DNA from 2 places in the Paenibacillus sp. FSL R10-2778 genome. Region 2 is predicted to be linked to the other one. Evidence: a T-box and tRNA genes for the amino acid it is inferred to sense, from the RefSeq annotation. Region 2 holds a T-box; the other holds one or more tRNA genes.

Region 1 (8,990 bases), 2.8 Mb from region 2:
CGTTGAAAAGTGCGGGGATGAGGTGGGGGTAGCGGAGAAATTCCAATCGAACTCGGAGATAGCTGGTTCTCCCCGAAATAGCTTTAGGGCTAGCCTCGGTATAAGAGTAGTGGAGGTAGAGCACTGATTGGGTGCGGGGTCCGCAAGGATTACCAAGCTCAGTCAAACTCCGAATGCCATATACTTATTGCCGGGAGTCAGACAGTGAGTGCTAAGATCCATTGTCAAAAGGGAAACAGCCCAGACCATCAGCTAAGGTCCCCAAGTGTGTGTTAAGTGGGAAAGGATGTGGAGTTGCACAGACAACCAGGATGTTGGCTTAGAAGCAGCCACCATTGAAAGAGTGCGTAATAGCTCACTGGTCGAGTGACTCTGCGCCGAAAATGTAACGGGGCTAAACACACCACCGAAGCTATGGCTAGATGCTTTGCATCTGGGGTAGGGGAGCGTTGTGTAGGGGTTGAAGGTGTACTGAAAAGAGCGCTGGACACTACACAAGTGAGAATGCCGGTATGAGTAACGAAAAGATCAGTGAGAATCTGATCCGCCGAAAGCCCAAGGTTTCCTGAGGAAGGCTCGTCCGCTCAGGGTAAGTCGGGACCTAAGGCGAGGCCGAAAGGCGTAGTCGAAGGACAACAGTTTGAAATTACTGTACCACCGTAATCCGCTATGAGCGATGGGGTGACGCAGGAGGGTAGTGACGCGGACTGATGGATGTCCGTCTAAGCAGTGAGGCTGATGTGTAGGCAAATCCGCACATCGATAAGGCTGGGCTGTGATGGGGAGCGAAAATTATAGTAGCGAAGGTCATGATCTCACACTGCCAAGAAAAGCCTCTAGCCAGGAGAAGGTGCCCGTACCGCAAACCGACACAGGTAGGCGAGAAGAGAATTCTAAGGCGCGCGGAAGAACTCTCGTTAAGGAACTCGGCAAAATGACCCCGTAACTTCGGGAGAAGGGGTGCCCCGGTAGTGTGAATAGCACGAGGGGGCCGCAGTGAAAAGGCCCAAGCGACTGTTTAGCAAAAACACAGGTCTGTGCGAAGCCGCAAGGCGAAGTATACGGGCTGACGCCTGCCCGGTGCTGGAAGGTTAAGGGGAGTGGTTAGGGGTAACCCGAAGCTATGAACCGAAGCCCCAGTAAACGGCGGCCGTAACTATAACGGTCCTAAGGTAGCGAAATTCCTTGTCAGGTAAATTCTGACCCGCACGAATGGCGTAACGACTTGGGCGCTGTCTCAACGAGAGATCCGGTGAAATTTTAATACCTGTGAAGATGCAGGTTACCCGCGACAAGACGGAAAGACCCCATGGAGCTTTACTGCAGCTTGATATTGAATTTGGGTACGATCTGTACAGGATAGGTGGGAGCCGTAGAAATCGGAGCGCAAGCTTCGGTGGAGGCGCCGTTGGGATACCACCCTGATCGTATCTAGGTTCTAACCTAGTACCCTTACCGGGTACGGGGACCGTGTCAGGCGGGCAGTTTGACTGGGGCGGTCGCCTCCTAAAGAGTAACGGAGGCGTTCCAAGGTTCCCTCAGAATGGTTGGAAATCATTCGCAGAGTGCAAAGGCATAAGGGAGCTTGACTGCGAGACCTACAAGTCGAGCAGGGACGAAAGTCGGACTTAGTGATCCGGTGGTACCGCATGGAAGGGCCATCGCTCAACGGATAAAAGCTACCCTGGGGATAACAGGCTTATCTCCCCCAAGAGTCCACATCGACGGGGAGGTTTGGCACCTCGATGTCGGCTCATCGCATCCTGGGGCTGAAGTAGGTCCCAAGGGTTGGGCTGTTCGCCCATTAAAGCGGTACGCGAGCTGGGTTCAGAACGTCGTGAGACAGTTCGGTCCCTATCTGTCGTGGGCGCAGGAAATTTGAGAGGAGCTGTCCTTAGTACGAGAGGACCGGGATGGACGTACCGCTGGTGCACCAGTTGTTCCGCCAGGAGCATGGCTGGGTAGCTACGTACGGACGGGATAAGCGCTGAAAGCATCTAAGCGTGAAGCCCCCCTCAAGATGAGATTTCCCAATTAGTAAGACCCCTTGAAGACGACGAGGTAGATAGGTTGGAGGTGGAAGTGCAGCAATGCATGGAGCTGACCAATACTAATCGGTCGAGGGCTTATCCTATACGTAGAATGCAGATTCGTTTCGGATTCAGTTTTCAGGCATCAAGCCTGGAATGAATATTCCCTGATAGCTCAGTTGGTAGAGCACTCGACTGTTAATCGAGTTGTCACAGGTTCGAGTCCTGTTCGGGGAGCCATATGGAGAGGTGTCCGAGTTTGGCCGAAGGAGCACGATTGGAAATCGTGTAGGCGCCACAAGCGTCTCGAGGGTTCGAATCCCTCTCTCTCCGCCACAAATTTTTAATTAGTATGGCCCGTTGGTCAAGGGGTTAAGACACCTCCCTTTCACGGAGGTAACATGGGTTCGAATCCCATACGGGTCACCAAATTTTCACTTGATTTATCCTAGTGGACTTTGGTACAATAACAATTGTTGTTTATGGAGGCTTAGCTCAGCTGGGAGAGCATCTGCCTTACAAGCAGAGGGTCGGGGGTTCGATCCCCTCAGCCTCCACCATAACACTTTCTTACTGACGCGGGGTGGAGCAGCCCGGTAGCTCGTCGGGCTCATAACCCGAAGGCCGCAGGTTCAAATCCTGCCCCCGCAACCAATTAACTTAAGCAATTATATCTTTTGGAACCGTGGTGTAGTTGGCCTAACATGCCTGCCTGTCACGCAGGAGATCGCGGGTTCGAATCCCGTCGGTTCCGCCATTTTCATCATGGCTCGGTAGCTCAGTCGGTAGAGCAGAGGACTGAAAATCCTCGTGTCGGCGGTTCGATTCCGTCCCGAGCCACCATTTATTATCACAAAAGAATGAGTGCCATGCCGGTGTAGCTCAATTGGTAGAGCAACTGACTTGTAATCAGTAGGTTGGGGGTTCAAGTCCTCTCGCCGGCACCATCCTTGGAGGATTAGCGAAGTGGCCAAACGCATCAGACTGTAAATCTGCTCACGTGAGTGTTCGGTGGTTCGAATCCATCATCCTCCACCAGTTTTTAGGGGCATAGTTTAAAGGTAGAACAACGGTCTCCAAAACCGTTGGTGTGGGTTCAATTCCTGCTGCCCCTGCCAAGTTCTTTCTAAAGTTTAATATGGCGGCCGTGGCGAAGGGGTTAACGCACCGGATTGTGGTTCCGGCATTCGTGGGTTCGAGACCCATCGGCCGCCCCATTTACTTTAAAATGAATAATGGCAACAATATCAACTTAATATGGCGACTGTGGCGAAGGGGTTAACGCACCGGATTGTGGTTCCGGCATTCGTGGGTTCGAGACCCATCAGTCGCCCCATTTTACTTTAAAATGTTATTGGGGATTAGCCAAGCGGTAAGGCAACGGACTTTGACTCCGTCACTCATAGGTTCGAATCCTATATCCCCAGCCATTTTATGCGGACGTGGCTCAGCGGTAGAGCATCGCCTTGCCAAGGCGAGGGTCGCGGGTTCGATTCCCGTCGTCCGCTCCAAGTTTTCATGGCGCCATAGCCAAGTGGTAAGGCAAAGCTCTGCAAAAGCTTTATCCCCAGTTCAAATCTGGGTGGCGCCTCCATTTAGTTCATATGTGCCGGCGTGGCGGAATGGCAGACGCGCTCGACTCAAAATCGAGTGGGAAACCGTGGAGGTTCGAGTCCTCTCGCCGGTATCTTAAAAAGGTTTGTAAGAATGCTTTTATAAGCAATCTTACAAACCTTTTTTCTTTATGTCCTTGGGTTTACAGCAGTAAGCCGTTGAATAGAGAGTTTCTCTATTTCAACGGCTTTTTTTAATCTGATTAGTGATTAACCTGATTGATTATTAATGCGGAATGCTCGCGGGGTATGACCTATTTCTCGTTTGAACATATTGCAGAATTGGGCATCGTTCACAAAACCTGCAGCAGCAGATACTTCAGAGATTTGCATCTGAGTATGACGTAATAGAGACTTTGCATAATCCAGGCGTTTTAACAGCAAATACCGCAGGGGTGAAGACCCGAAACGTTCTTTAAATAGATGGCGAAAACGATCGTAACTATATCCGGACATTTCTGATAGTGTTTCGACGGACAATTTATGGCGATAATGCTCATTCATATAATTAAGGACATATTGTACTCGATCTTCTGTTGGGGATTGATATCCAGAGGCACTAAGAAACCTCATAAGATGGACGGTAATCTCGCTCATTTGTAGGTTTAGAAGCTCAGAGAATCCGTCTTGCTTGCGTGTAAACTCTGCTTTCATTCGCAGCAGGATTTGAAGAACGGTCTGATCTTTATCATCTTCATATACGCCGAGCAGATTACTCATATTAGGGTGTTCCGAGTGGAAGCCTACAAATAATACATTTGCATCCTCACGGTGGTGCTCGTCATGTTTATGATTGGGTGGCACAAGCGCGAAAGAAGAGGAGCGAAAATGGTAACTTCGTGGGCCAACATTGGTTGTCCCTACCCCCTGTAAATAATAGACTAGTTCGTAGCATTCATGCTGGTGTGGAGGGATATAAGTATTTAGCTCATGTGTGGCACTTACAATATATAGAACACGATCCATGATGATCCTCCAATACTTATGTTTTAGCCGAATCGTACAAAACAATGACCGAAATCATATAATTATTTTTAATAATATTTGTTATGATCGTATCAATAAATCCGAAAGTTCGCAACCTGACTGGCCATCTCGTTCGGAAATAAAGCGGATTATTAATAATAATGGTATTTTTATTGCTATTTTTGAGCCTAAACGTTAAATTTATTACTTTTAATAATACTTTATTTGGAAAAAAGAGAATTTCCATTTGAACCGTGAATTATACAATGGGTGAAGATGGGATTCTGCGGATTACTAACCAACTAAAATTAGGGGTGGAATAGAGTAATGAATAAAAAAGTTCTTTCTTTGTTGTTATTAATGGTGATGGTTCTGGTCACAGCATGTGGGAATAACACGTCCAATAACGGTTCTTCTGCGAATACTGGATCAAACGCTGCTGAGGGTGGAGAAACAGGTGCAGGGGATAAACTCAAGGTTGTATTGCTGATTCCGGGGACACTTGGGGATAAATCATTTTTTGATTCCGCTAATAACGGCTTGCAAAAGGTTAAGGATGAACTTGGTGCAGTAACAAAGGTTGTTGAAATGGGCGTTGATAAAACGAAATGGGAGCCTACATTTAACGATATCGCTTCCGAGGATTGGGATGTAATTATTTCTGGCGGTTCTGAAATTACAGAGATGTTTAATGCAACGGCAGAATTGTATCCAGACAAAAAATTCATTAATTATGATACCGACATCGATGAAGCACCAGATAACATGTACAACATGTCTTATGCGACAAATGAAGTATCTTTCTTGGCAGGTGCCGTAGCAGCATTAGCTACACAATCGGATATGCCGAATGCTACCCCTGAGAATGTGATTGGGTTTGTCGGCGGTATGGATATTCCGGGGATTAATGCTTTCTTGGTCGGTTACATTCAAGGTGCTCAGTACGTTGATCCTGATGTAAAAGTGGCTGTGTCGTACGCTGGTGATTTTGTTAACCCGGCAAAAGGTAAGGAGCTGTCTCTAATTCAATATAATTCCGGTGTGGATGTTATTTTTAACGTGGCTGGGGGTACAGGTCTTGGGATCTTTGACGCAGCTAAAGAGAAGAAAAAATATGCAATTGGTGTAGACTCCGATCAGGCAATGTTGATTAACGATACGGATAGTGAAAAAGCAAATCTAATCGTTACTTCATCTATTAAAAAGATTGATACGGCTATTCTAGGTGCAGTGAAGAGATTGCAAGAGGGTACGCTAGAAATGGGCAAACGTGATGTATTGAGCTTTGTAGATGATGGTGTAGGTATTGCTGAGAATGATATTTATAAAAATGTATTCCCGGCTGATCTTCAGGCCAAGGTTGAAGAAGTGAAGCAAAAGCTGATCAATAAAGAAATTAAAGTGGATAATGCGATGGGGATGGAAACCGCAGAGGTAGAAGCTATTCGTAACGCAGTTAAGCCTTAAGCTTTAAATCTTAAGATCAGCTCTATAGAGATAAACCTACAGTTGGAGATTCTTCTAGTCAGGGGAATTCCAGCTGTATATTTTTGCAGACCTCCAAGTTGAAAGGCGTTGAGACCTATGTACACAGCTCTGCTGGAAATGCGGGGAATTACCAAGGTATATCCCAATGGCGTCGTTGCAAATAAAGACGTGCATTTTTCTTTACGTGAGGGAGAAATACATGCGATTGCAGGTGAGAACGGTGCAGGTAAATCGACTTTAATGAAGATTATGTTCGGCATGGAAGAGCCAAGTGAAGGCGAGATCTATATCAAGGGTGAAAAAGTAAAGCTGCAATCCGCTCAGGACGCCATTGATAGAGGCATCGGCATGGTCCACCAGCATTTCATGTTGGTACCTTCTTTTACGGTGGCAGAGAATATGGTGCTGGGTATGGAGCCGCGCAGAGGAGTTGGCATTAATTATGCCGAGGCTGTGCGCATGACGGAAGAGACCGCAAGGAAATACAATCTGGCCGTGGATCCAAAGGCAAAAGTAGAGGATCTTACAGTTGGGATGAAGCAAAAGGTTGAGATTCTTAAGGCGCTGCTGCGTGGTGCTAAAATTCTGGTGCTTGATGAGCCAACTGCGGTGTTGACTCCACAGGAAACAGAGGAATTGTTCCGCGAGCTTAAGCAATTAAGGGAACAGGGCCATACGATAGTTTTTATTTCGCACAAATTAAAGGAAGTCAAAGCGATTTGCGACAGAATTACGATTATGCGCAGCGGCCGTAGTGAAGGTGTTTTTCAAACACAGGATGTGACAGAACAGGAAATCTCGCGGTTAATGGTCGGCAGAGATGTCGTGCTGAAATATGACAAAGAGATTCTGGCTGTTAGTGAGCCAGTACTAACGGTGCAGGGACTCGGTGTGAATGATGCAGATGGCAAAGCATTATTGTCGGATATCAATTTTGCGGTACGTGGTGGGCAGATCGTTGGGATTGCTGGTGTAGAAGGCAACGGGCAGACACAGCTCATTGAAGCTCTTACAGGTAGCTTGAGAGGTGTCTCAAGTCAGGGTTCTGTACTAGTGAAGGGAAAGGATATCCGTGAATCGGATATTTTGGATATTCGTAAGCTAGGCGTTTCCTATATACCGGAGGATCGGATGCGGCAAGGGATCGCTAGTGAAGCAAGCATAGCTGATAATCTGCTATCTACTCAGTATCGTACAAAAGCAATGAATAAAGGTCTTTTTTTGAATGGCTCACGAATTGCCAAGCTAGCAGTATCCCTTGTAGAGGAATTTAAAGTCCGCTGTTCAGGACCTTCTCAGCCCATAGGAATGTTGTCAGGTGGTAACATGCAGAAGGTAGTCGTAGCTAGAGAGTGTTCGACTGAACCGCAGCTGCTTATTGCAGAACAGCCGACACGGGGTGTGGATATAGGCGCAGCCCAGTTCATACATCAAAAGTTGTTGGAATTACGTTCAGACGATTGCGCGATTTTGCTAGTGTCGGCAGATTTGAATGAGATCTTGGAGATCAGCGATAGTCTGTTAGTAATGTACGAGGGTAAGATTGTTGCCTTTTTTGAGGAGCCATCTAAGGTTAGTGAGGAAGAATTAGGTCTTTATATGCTGGGGATTCATCGACAGGACGAGGAGCACATCGGGAGGGCCGTAAATCATGTTTAAAGTTAAATATTTTGAGTACATTCGGACATCGGCGGTAATCGTTATTGCACTCGCTATTGCCTTTCTGATCATCTCCTTGGTCAGTAATCAGCCTGTGAAGACGATTGGTATATTCCTATTAGAGCCGTTATCCAGTAAAGGTCATATTGGTAATGTGATTGAGATGGCGATTCCGCTCATGTTCACTGGGTTGGCAGTATCCTTGTTGTTTCGAGCCAATATGTTCAACCTGGGAGCTGAAGGGATTTTCTATTTCTCCGGTGTTGTAACTTCCGTATTGGCTATTCATTTAACGTTGGACGGCTGGCTGCATCCGATGGTAGCTATTGCTGCAGGTTCAATTGTAGGAGCATTGCTCTCGGCAATACCTGGTATTCTGAAGGCAAAATGGAATGCTAATGAGTTGGTTACATCCTTAATGTTCAATAATATTTTGTTCGGAGTAGGGCTATACCTACTGAACTATCATCTGCGTGATGCTAAAGCTTTTGCCAATGTATCCTACAAATTCGAGAAAACGGCACTGCTGAGTAAAATGGTCTCGGGCACCCGTATTCATACCGGTCTTATTATCGTTATCGTGCTTATTATTGCAGCTCATCTATTCCTATACAAAACGAAATGGGGATATGAGCTGCGCATGACAGGCATCAACCGGGACTTTGCCCGTTATTCCGGTATGAAGACAGCCAAGGTTATTATTCTCGTCCACTTGATTGCAGGTTTTATCGCAGGTATGGGGGGCTCCGTAGAAGTGCTGGGGATGTATAACCGTTTCCAATGGACGTCACTGCCTGGTTATGGTTTGGATGGTGCCCTTGTAGCGATGTTAGCCAAAAATAATCCGCTGTCCGTAATCGGCTCTGCATTATTCCTAGCGTACATTCGAATTGGGGCTGACATGATGGCGCGTCTGTCTGATGTACCTTCAGAGATGATCTCAATCATACAGGCAATTATCATTCTTCTGATTTCGGCTGAGCAATTTCTGAAATTCTGGAAAAATCGGATGCTCTTGAAGGAGGCGAAGGAAGCGTGAATAGTTTGTTTGATGTGATTTTTACAACTGACTTTGCGTTCTCTGTCCTTCGCGTGACGACTCCGATTCTGTTTGCCGCGCTCGGCGCACTCATCTCCAACCGTGCAGGGATCATTAACATTGGGATGGAGGGCATCATGCTTGTTGCCGCTTTAGCGGGTGTCATCATAAGCAGCTATACACATAGCGCATGGG
Region 2 (8,990 bases):
AGTGCTTCCTGTGCTAGTTGTCTTCTTTCCCGATGGGGGAGGCCACGATAAATCAATGGCAGCTCCACATTTTCAATGGCTGACAGCTTGGGGAGCAGGTTGAAATTTTGAAAGATAAAGCCGATCTTCTCATTGCGGATCGTTGCGAGCTTATTGTCGGATAACTTGCGAACCTCTTGTCCATCTAGAAGATAACTTCCTTCATCAGAGATATCGAGGCAACCAAGCATATTCATGAGTGTTGATTTACCAGAACCGGAGGGACCAATAATAGCTACGAACTCCCCCAGATCAATTGTAAAGGAAAGGCTATTTAAGACCGTCATGGTTTCTCCGGCCATTGTGTAGCCGTGGGACATGTCGTGAACTTCGATCAGAGGTGCTGAAGCACTCATCTGCCGCCACCTCCGCCACCACCTGGTGCGCTGCCCATACCACCAGCGCCACCTCCGGTGAAGCCGCCACCCCCACTAAAGCCACTGCCGCCGAAGCCAGCGCCACCCATACTGCCCATACCACCTCTAGTTTCCGTTTCCGTGCTGGTTGTTCCGGTTTTCGTAGAGATTACGGTAGGGATGATCACCTGGTCCCCTTCATGGAGTCCGCTGACAATTTCAATGCTGCTCTCATCATGGAGACCCACTTCGACAGTGACCATCTGTCCTGAGCTATTGCCGCGATTTCTTCCACCGGCAGCGCCGCTGCGAGCGTCAGGAGCCCCGCTGGGCATAGCGCCGCCGCGAGCATCAGGAGCCCCGCTGGGCATAGCGCCGCCGCGAGCGTCAGGAGCCCCGCTGGGCATAGCGCCGTCGCGGGCGTCAGGAGCCCCGCTGGGCATAGCGCCGCCGCGGGCGTCAGGGGCACCGCTAGGCATTGGTGCTTGGCCCTCGCCAGCAGTTTTGGAAGTTGTGACTGAACCCGCTGCTAGAGGAATAGAAACTGTGTATTTTCCGTTTCTTTCTTGTACAGCTTCAATAGGTACTGTTAATACATCCTTTTTCTCAGCAGTGGTTACTGAAACTTCCGCAGACATTCCAACAAGAGCACCTTCGGAGCTTGTTAGACCTATGGTAACATCGAAGAGGGAAACACCGTTTGAGGCGGTGCCCTCATTAGCTATTTTCGTAACCGTTCCCTTGAATTCCGTATCAGGCAGAGCATCCAATGAAATAGTGGCAGGCATCCCTAGCTTTACAGTAGGAATATCAAGCTCATCCACCTGCACAACTACACTTAAATTAGCATAATCGGTAATGTCGATGAGTTCAGAGCCGTCCATGGCTTTTTCGCCGCTTGCAATATTAACTGTCGTTACAGTTCCATCAATAGGAGCCGTTAACGGATCAGGAGGAAGCATATCTTCTTGGACAGAAGCTATTTTTTCCTGTTGCGCCGAAATGTCGGTTTTGGCCTTTTCAATCGAACGTTTGGCATTGCCTAGCTCATCTTCTGATGCACCTGCCACGGCCAGCTTCTTATATTGCTCCTGCTTGTCCTCAAGATCGGTCTCAAGCGAGGCAAGTGAAGTTTGCTCCTGCTTAAGATTGTCACTCAGATCATTGCCTTCAAAGGTAATCAAAGTCTGGCCTTTTTTCACGAGATCGCCCTCTTTGACAAGAACCTCAGCTGCGGTCCCGCTGTCCTTCGTTTTTACTTTACCAGTTTCTGTAGCAATCACGGAGCCGGCTCCGGATACACTAACTACGATATCGCCCTTTGTAACGGTAGCTGTGTTAACAGGCACTTCAGCGGCTTGACTGTTCTTATCAGGTAACAATGTATAAACCAGCATTCCTGCTGTGGCTACAACTACAACTCCAAGAGTCCAGAACACTATTTTTTTCTTCTTCATTTCTATCCTCCATAGCTCATCATATTAATTGCCCGATGTATTGCTGGTGTCTGGTTCTGTGCCAGAAGTAGAGTTGCTGTTCGAAGTCGTTGATGCCGCCTGATAAGTGACAACATAGGTTTGTGTTCCCAGCAGATTTCGATGGCCTTGGAATTCGTCGTATAGATTCAACCGGATTGCGCCGCCACCCAGTGGTTTGTACAGGCTGCTTGTGAAGGTTGTGGTGTACGACTTGAAGGTACCTAATTGTAGATCTGTGCCAAGCGTTAATGTTTTTTCCATGCTTTGTCCTAAGGGGTCAATCAGCTCCAACACCAGTTTGTGCTCATAGGTGCCTGATTCATAAAGCGTGCTGGCTGACATGTTGTAGGTTAGGACAGTGCTGAGCGTATCTTTACCAGCGGTGACGGTGGCGACTGCATTTGTAACGGATAGGGTATAAGGAAACATTTCCACGTTCAAAAGATTGCCTTTGGGCTCCACCCCCAACTGGTTCAGTCCAAGCGATACCGTATTGATGTAACCCGTCGATTGACCGTCAGGAGCGGTAAGCTTGCCTTCAGAAACACCCTCCCCGATGTAAAGGACAAGGTTCGCTGGATCTATACCGAGAGGGAGCTTACTCCAGAGGGTGACCAGACTTTTTCCGTTAGGACTGGTGGAGGTTTTGGACTGGGTGACTTCGGCTTCATAATATTGATTGTCTTGTGTTTTGTAATAGGCTACGAGTTGAGCCTGTTCGGATTTACGCGATTCCTCACTGTTCATTTCTAGTTCTGTGTACAAGAGATTTGAATCTGTACCTGGGTACACGAGGTTCCGGCGTACAAGTAATTCCGCTTTTTTACCTTCAAGCTCAAGATGGAAAGAATTTTCAGCTGCAACACTCTGTACCCGGCTGTCCAGTTGGGTAGTACTTAGAGAAAGGAAGTTAAGCTTACTTTCACCTGAAGTTTCTTGCAGGGTGATTTTTAATTGATTGAAAGTATAGCTATAAGGAACATTGGCTACGACATACACAGCAGCCGATTCATTTGGACCGAGGATGGTTTGCGTACTTTCTGAGACAACCTGGGAAGTGCTGCTGATGTCACTTTCTCCAGCTTTGACGACACTTGTAAGCGCAGGAAGCTGAACAGAGGTTGATTTAGTGTTGCGAATGTTGATTTTAGCCACGATCTGGTCTTTGTCAGACCAAGGGAGTCTTTGAATGTTTGCAATTTTGACAACAAATGTACCGTGACTGTTCTCAATGGGGTATTCCGTGTCCTGCCAATTGTTAGTTTGCAGCGTGTAAGGGATCTGATAATAGGCGGTAGGAAAAATGATCTTGCCCTCAGCAGCCGGCTCAGTCATTTGCAGCTGCAATGTTCCTTGATTGAGTGTGAGTGGTACATCTGCGCTGAGTTCAATAATCTTTTCTTCAAGCGGTTTCAATGTTAGGCTGGCAAAATCCTTCGTATCTACCGGAAAGCTATACCCTTCAGCGGCTTTAATAGCAAGTTCATAGGCAGGCACATTCACTGCTTTGTTGCCGCTATTTTTGATGCGGAACTGTAGTGTCCACTTTGCGTTGCCATTGTCAGCATAGACGTTAGCCGTTTTCAGCTGTGTTTCGACTGTATTATTGCTGATTGTAAGCTTCTTCGTGACATTGCTGGCTACGACAAGATCCGGTGTTGTTGCAGCGGGGAGATTGTAGGCGACAACCGGCAACGCTATTTTTAATGAGGCATCTTCTCCGGCAAATTGCAGCGCCATGTTGTCTGTCTTCATATAAGAAGGGATTTCCGTCAAATAGTAGATCGTCTTCTTTTCCTGAGGCTGTACTTTATAGCTGGTGCTGGTGTCATCAAGTGCGAGTTCAAATACAGATCCTCCAGCGGAAGCGAGGTATCCTTTAAGTCCAGTATCACTGAGTACCTTGGTTCCTTGATTAGTGAAGCTAACGCCAACCTTGGCATAGACCTTACCGTTATATTTATAAATTTGCAGGCTCTCTGCCTTGGTGGTTACAGGGAGATTGTTTAGGGTGATCTTTTTACTCTGCCCTCTGGCGACAGCTTGTGAATATCCTGTTGGTACGGTGAAGTTCCCTAGCTTTTTTTGATAATCGGTGGTGTTGAAGTCCCATCCGTACAATGAAATTTTGACCCCGTTTAAAGAGGTGGATTTGCCGATGTTTACATAGTAGGTGATAGATTGACTGCTTTTCGCGGCAATAGATTTGATGGTTGCACTGCTGGTAATAGAGCTTCCTTGAATAACTGTACCGCCGCTAGTAGTTACTTTGGAGAAAAAGTCCACCAGATTGAGGCTAGCGTTGCTTCCATTAGAGTAGCTGAGTGTGTATGTAAGAATATTTCCGCCATCCTGAGTTAATAAGCTGACATCCGTCAGCTTTGCGCTGATGTTAGTCTTCAAGGCTATGGAGCCTAGTTTATCCAGAGCGGATACGGAAGCTGTTGTTGCTATTTTGGTGGATGTAGTCCCGGCCGAAGCGGCATGAGCTCCATACGCTGCAGATTGGCTAAGCACAGCTGTGCTTAGCAGCACCGCGGCTACTTTTATTCTCCGTACATGCATTTGATTTCCTCCCAATAGGATAGTTAATAGTCTGCGAAGGTGCACCCGAGTGGATAAGCAAGCCTTCCTAGTAATGGAAATTATCAAGCTCCGCTGAATGTTAGCTGAAGAAAAGTTGGGAAAATGGCTCTGAAGCTTAAAGCCAGCTTAAAAGAAGATAAAAATTAGCCTAATTTTGTCCAGCTTGTCAAAACGACAGATTTTGCATATAATAAAGAGACATATCTCTTGTAGTAAAGAGATACCTGACAATTAGCATGAATTGTGAAATGCAGTGATGGAGAAGAGTACACAGTGCCTGACTTACAGGGAGGAGACGCCGCGGATTGAGAGCGTTTCTAAGAAGCAGAGCTGTCGAAGTTCACTCCGGAGCAGTTCCCTGAATTCCTTAAGCTGTCTAATAGGGAAGGGTAGGGGATACCGGTCACAGACCGTTATTTCTGTATAAAGTGAGATAGGTATCTGTCCAGCCAAAAGAGGGAATGAAGCTCTTAAGGGGAACAGATCAGCTTGTCTAACAAGGGTGGTACCACGGTCTTTTCGTCCCTTACCGGGAGGAAAGGCCTTTTTTTGTTGAACTAGACAATGATTGAAGGGGGCTGTACACGGCCATGAAAGAGAAGTTGGAAGCATTGAAGGTTGAAGCGCTGGCTAAGCTGCAGGAGGTTATGGATCCGCAGGTACTAAATGATCTAAGAGTGAAGTATCTCGGTAAAAAAGGTGAGCTTACAGAGGTTCTGCGCGGTATGGGAGGACTTAGTGCTGAGGAACGTCCGGTAATCGGGCAAGTAGCGAATCAGGTTCGCAGTGCTATTGAGGAGATTATCGGCGCAAAGCAGGAGGCTTTTCAAGAGCAGGAAACCCAGCAACGTCTGCAGGCTGAAAAAGTAGACGTAACCTTACCGGGTCGCCGTATGCAGCAAGGGGGCATTCACCCGCTTAGCAGAGTCGTACAGGAGATTGAGGATATTTTTATCGGCATGGGCTACCGTGTAGCTGAAGGCCCGGAAGTAGAGACCGATTATTATAACTTTGAAGCTCTAAATCTGCCTAAGAATCACCCGGCACGTGATATGCAGGATTCTTTCTATTTAACGGATGACCTGTTAATGCGCACACAAACCTCGCCGGTACAGATTCGTACTATGCAGGCTATGAACGGTGAAGCTCCGGTAAAAATCATCTGCCCGGGTAAAGTATTCCGCCGTGATGATGATGATGCAACGCATTCCTTCCAGTTCCACCAAATCGAAGGTTTGGTCATTGGAAGTAACATTCGAATGAGTGATCTGAAGGGCACCCTGCAACAATTTGTGCAGGAGATGTTTGGACCGAATACAGGCATTCGTCTTCGTCCGAGCTTTTTCCCATTCACTGAGCCAAGTGTTGAAGTAGATGTAAGCTGCTTCAAATGTGGCGGCGATGGCTGCAGACTATGCAAGCAAAGCGGATGGTTAGAAATCCTTGGCGCAGGTATGGTGCATCCAAATGTACTGAAAATGGGTGGCTATGATCCTGCTGAGTACAGCGGCTTCGCTTTCGGAATGGGTGTAGAGCGGATTGCAATGCTTAAATACGGCATCGATGACATCCGACATTTCTATAGTAATGACATGAGTTTTGTGAAGCAATTCAAGGGCGTTTAGTTTTTGTGGGCGCGCTGGCTGATAGTGGCGGAGAATGGCTTTGGAGCGTTCTCCCACAGGAAGCAGCGCGAACGACAGTGAAATAAATACATCTGAAACATAAAGGAAGTGAGCGGATATGAAAGTATCAACCGGATGGTTGGCTGATTATACATCGATTGAAGGAGTAACCGCCGAACAGCTAGCGGAGAAGATTACCGCTGCCGGCATTGAGATTGACGGCGTAGAGCGCCGCAATAAAGGCATTTCCGGCATCGTAACCGGCTATGTAAAATCAAAGGAAAAACATCCTGATGCAGACAAGCTGAACGTATGTATCGTGGATGTGGGCCAAGATGAGGAGCTACAAATCGTTTGCGGCGCAAAAAATGTAGCTGCAGGTCAAACTGTACCTGTAGCAATGGTTGGCGCAAAGCTGCCAGGACTGGATATCAAAAAAGCCAAGCTGCGCGGTGTCCTGTCGCAAGGAATGATCTGCTCGGCCAAAGAATTGGGACTGAATGATAAATTGCTTCCAAAAGAGCAACAAGAAGGTATTCTTGTGCTGCCTGAAGGGACAGAGATTGGTCAGGATATTTCCAAGGTCCTCGGTTTAGATGACGAGATTCTGGAATTCGATCTGACTCCGAACCGTTCAGATTGCCTCAGCATGATTGGTGCTGCTTATGAAGTAAGTGCAATTCTTGGGCGTGAAGTTAAATTACCTGATCCAAAAAGCGAAATGATTGAGATCAGTGGTCCTGCTGCGGATTCCATTTCCGTCAAGATTGAAGATGAAGAATACTGCAGCCATTATGCAGTTCGTTATATTGCAGGTGTTAAACCTGCACCATCACCGCTGTGGATTCAGAATCGTCTGATGGCTGCTGGGGTTCGTCCAATTAATAATATCGTGGACATTACCAATTATGTGATGCTGGAATATGGACAGCCGCTGCATGCTTTTGATGCAGATAAAGTACAAGGTGGAGAACTCGGCGTTCGTCTTGCTCATGAAGGTGAAGTTTTGGTTACACTTGACGGTCAAGAGCGTAAGCTAGAGCCGCAAATGCTCGTTATCGCTGATGGAGTAAAAGCTGTAGGTCTGGCCGGAGTAATGGGTGGACGGGATACAGAGGTTACTGCTGAGACGGTAAACCTTGTTCTGGAATCTGCTAAGTTTGATGGAGGAACGATTCGTAAAACCTCGCGTCAATTGGGACTTCGCTCGGAAGCCTCCCTTCGTTTCGAGAAGGAGGTGGATCCAAGTGCAGTTATTCCTGCATTGAACCGTGCAGCCGTACTGATTGCACGTTATGCTGGCGGATCGGTCCATGAAGGCATCGTGCAAGCAGGAACTGACGCTGTTCAAGAGAAGGTTCTCACCTTGTCCTTAGAGAAACTGAATCGTTATCTGGGAACGGATTTGTCCTTGTTGGAAGTGAAGACATTGTTTGGCCGTCTACATTTCAAATGTGGAGATACCGCACAAGGGCTGATTGAAGTTCAAGTCCCAACCAGACGAGGCGATATCAGCTATGATGTTGATCTTATTGAAGAAATTGCCCGCCTGTACGGGTATGACAATATTCCAACGACTCTAATTGAAGGAATTACAACACCAGGAGCACTAACTCACAAGCAAGCGCTCCGTCGTGAACTGCGTCGCCTATTGTCACATGGCGGTTACCAAGAGGTGATGGGTTACTCCTTCATCCAGCCGCAACAAAGCACAATGTTCCCTGAGTTATCAGAAGGAGCAGTAGCGGTGAAGCTGGCTATGCCGATGAGTGAAGAACGCAGCGTACTGCGTACCAGCCTTCTACCACAACTCTTGGATATTGCCAGCTACAATACCAATCGTCGTCAAAGCGACTTGGCATTGTTTGAAATCGGCAACGTCTTCTTCACGGATGAAGAACAGTTGACTCGTCAGCCACGCGAACTGCCGGTGCTGGGGCTGCTGCTTAGCGGAAGCTTAACAGTGAAGCAATGGAATGTTTCGGCACAGCCTGTGGACTTCTTTGATTTGAAGGGCGCGCTGGAAACGGTATTTGCTCATTTAGGGCTGACCGATAAAATCGTCTATGTAGGAGATAGTCCAGAAGGATATCATCCTGGGCGTTCCGCGTCGGTATATTTACTCGGAAACGAGGGTCGTGTGAAGATCGGAACGATGGGACAGATTCATCCGGATCTGCAAAGACAGCTGGATCTGGTGGATACTTATGCGGCGGAAATCTTATTGCAGCCGTTATATGAAAGTGCGCAAAGCCGTTTGCAATATAATGAGCTTCCGCGTTTCCCAGGAATGGAGCGGGATATTGCTGTGGTCGTGGATTCCGCTGTACCAGCGGGCGATCTGCTAGCTTCCATCCGCGATAACGGAGGTTCTTTGCTCCAGTCCGTACAGGTATTTGACGTTTATACTGGTGGTAAGCTGGAGAATGGAAAGAAGAGCATCGCGATCTCACTGCTGTATCGTCATAGTGAACATACACTGACTGATGAGGAAGTAGGAGAGGTGCATGAGAAGGTATTAGCATCTCTTCAACAAACTTTTGGTGCAGAATTAAGAAAGTAGCAGGAATTGTGTAAAGCCGCAGCGAATCCATTTAGAAACTGAGATTCGCTGCGGCTTTTTCTAGGTAGAGTGCAAAGCGGAGAATATCAGCCATAATCTATTGAATATTAGGGATTTTGCCAAATGCTTACCAAAAAAGCTACAATAGAAGAAGTGAAACTAGCTTAGAATCCGCACACATACAAAGGAGGGCACAACTGTGGCTATGGACCGGACACGTGTCGCCGTGGAGATATACGGAACTTCCTATAAACTCGTCGGAAGCAGTACTGAATATATGAAACAAGTGGCCCGTTATGTTGATGAACATATGCGCACGATTTCTAAATCTCACACCAGACTG

What was found. The T-box of region 2 lies ahead of pheS (phenylalanine--tRNA ligase subunit alpha). A T-box ahead of a tRNA ligase gene usually reads a tRNA of that ligase, here a tRNA-Phe.
Region 1: it encodes a tRNA-Phe, which carries the amino acid that the T-box ahead of pheS (phenylalanine--tRNA ligase subunit alpha) is inferred to sense. The anticodon was not compared.

Annotation. Positions count from the first base shown of each region.
Region 1 is NZ_CP151956.1:6,010,564-6,019,553, reverse strand. Features, by position in the region: rRNA gene NST40_RS26955 (23S ribosomal RNA) at 1-2,134, shown strand, start outside; tRNA gene NST40_RS26950 (tRNA-Asn) at 2,195-2,270, shown strand; tRNA gene NST40_RS26945 (tRNA-Ser) at 2,274-2,366, shown strand; tRNA gene NST40_RS26940 (tRNA-Glu) at 2,385-2,459, shown strand; tRNA gene NST40_RS26935 (tRNA-Val) at 2,515-2,590, shown strand; tRNA gene NST40_RS26930 (tRNA-Met) at 2,608-2,684, shown strand; tRNA gene NST40_RS26925 (tRNA-Asp) at 2,710-2,787, shown strand; tRNA gene NST40_RS26920 (tRNA-Phe) at 2,798-2,873, shown strand; tRNA gene NST40_RS26915 (tRNA-Thr) at 2,902-2,977, shown strand; tRNA gene NST40_RS26910 (tRNA-Tyr) at 2,983-3,068, shown strand; tRNA gene NST40_RS26905 (tRNA-Trp) at 3,075-3,148, shown strand; tRNA gene NST40_RS26900 (tRNA-His) at 3,172-3,247, shown strand; tRNA gene NST40_RS26895 (tRNA-His) at 3,291-3,366, shown strand; tRNA gene NST40_RS26890 (tRNA-Gln) at 3,386-3,460, shown strand; tRNA gene NST40_RS26885 (tRNA-Gly) at 3,467-3,541, shown strand; tRNA gene NST40_RS26880 (tRNA-Cys) at 3,551-3,624, shown strand; tRNA gene NST40_RS26875 (tRNA-Leu) at 3,639-3,717, shown strand; gene NST40_RS26870 (AraC family transcriptional regulator) at 3,854-4,609, opposite strand; gene NST40_RS26865 (BMP family ABC transporter substrate-binding protein) at 4,937-6,076, shown strand; gene NST40_RS26860 (ABC transporter ATP-binding protein) at 6,194-7,756, shown strand; gene NST40_RS26855 (ABC transporter permease) at 7,749-8,795, shown strand; gene NST40_RS26850 (ABC transporter permease) at 8,792-8,990, shown strand, end outside.
Region 2 is NZ_CP151956.1:1,889,827-1,898,816, forward strand. Features, by position in the region: gene NST40_RS08115 (ABC transporter ATP-binding protein) at 1-395, opposite strand, end outside; gene NST40_RS08120 (efflux RND transporter periplasmic adaptor subunit) at 392-1,852, opposite strand; gene NST40_RS08125 (hypothetical protein) at 1,877-4,438, opposite strand; T-box leader at 4,704-4,989, shown strand; gene pheS (phenylalanine--tRNA ligase subunit alpha) at 5,050-6,084, shown strand; gene pheT (phenylalanine--tRNA ligase subunit beta) at 6,203-8,647, shown strand; gene NST40_RS08140 (hypothetical protein) at 8,847-8,990, shown strand, end outside.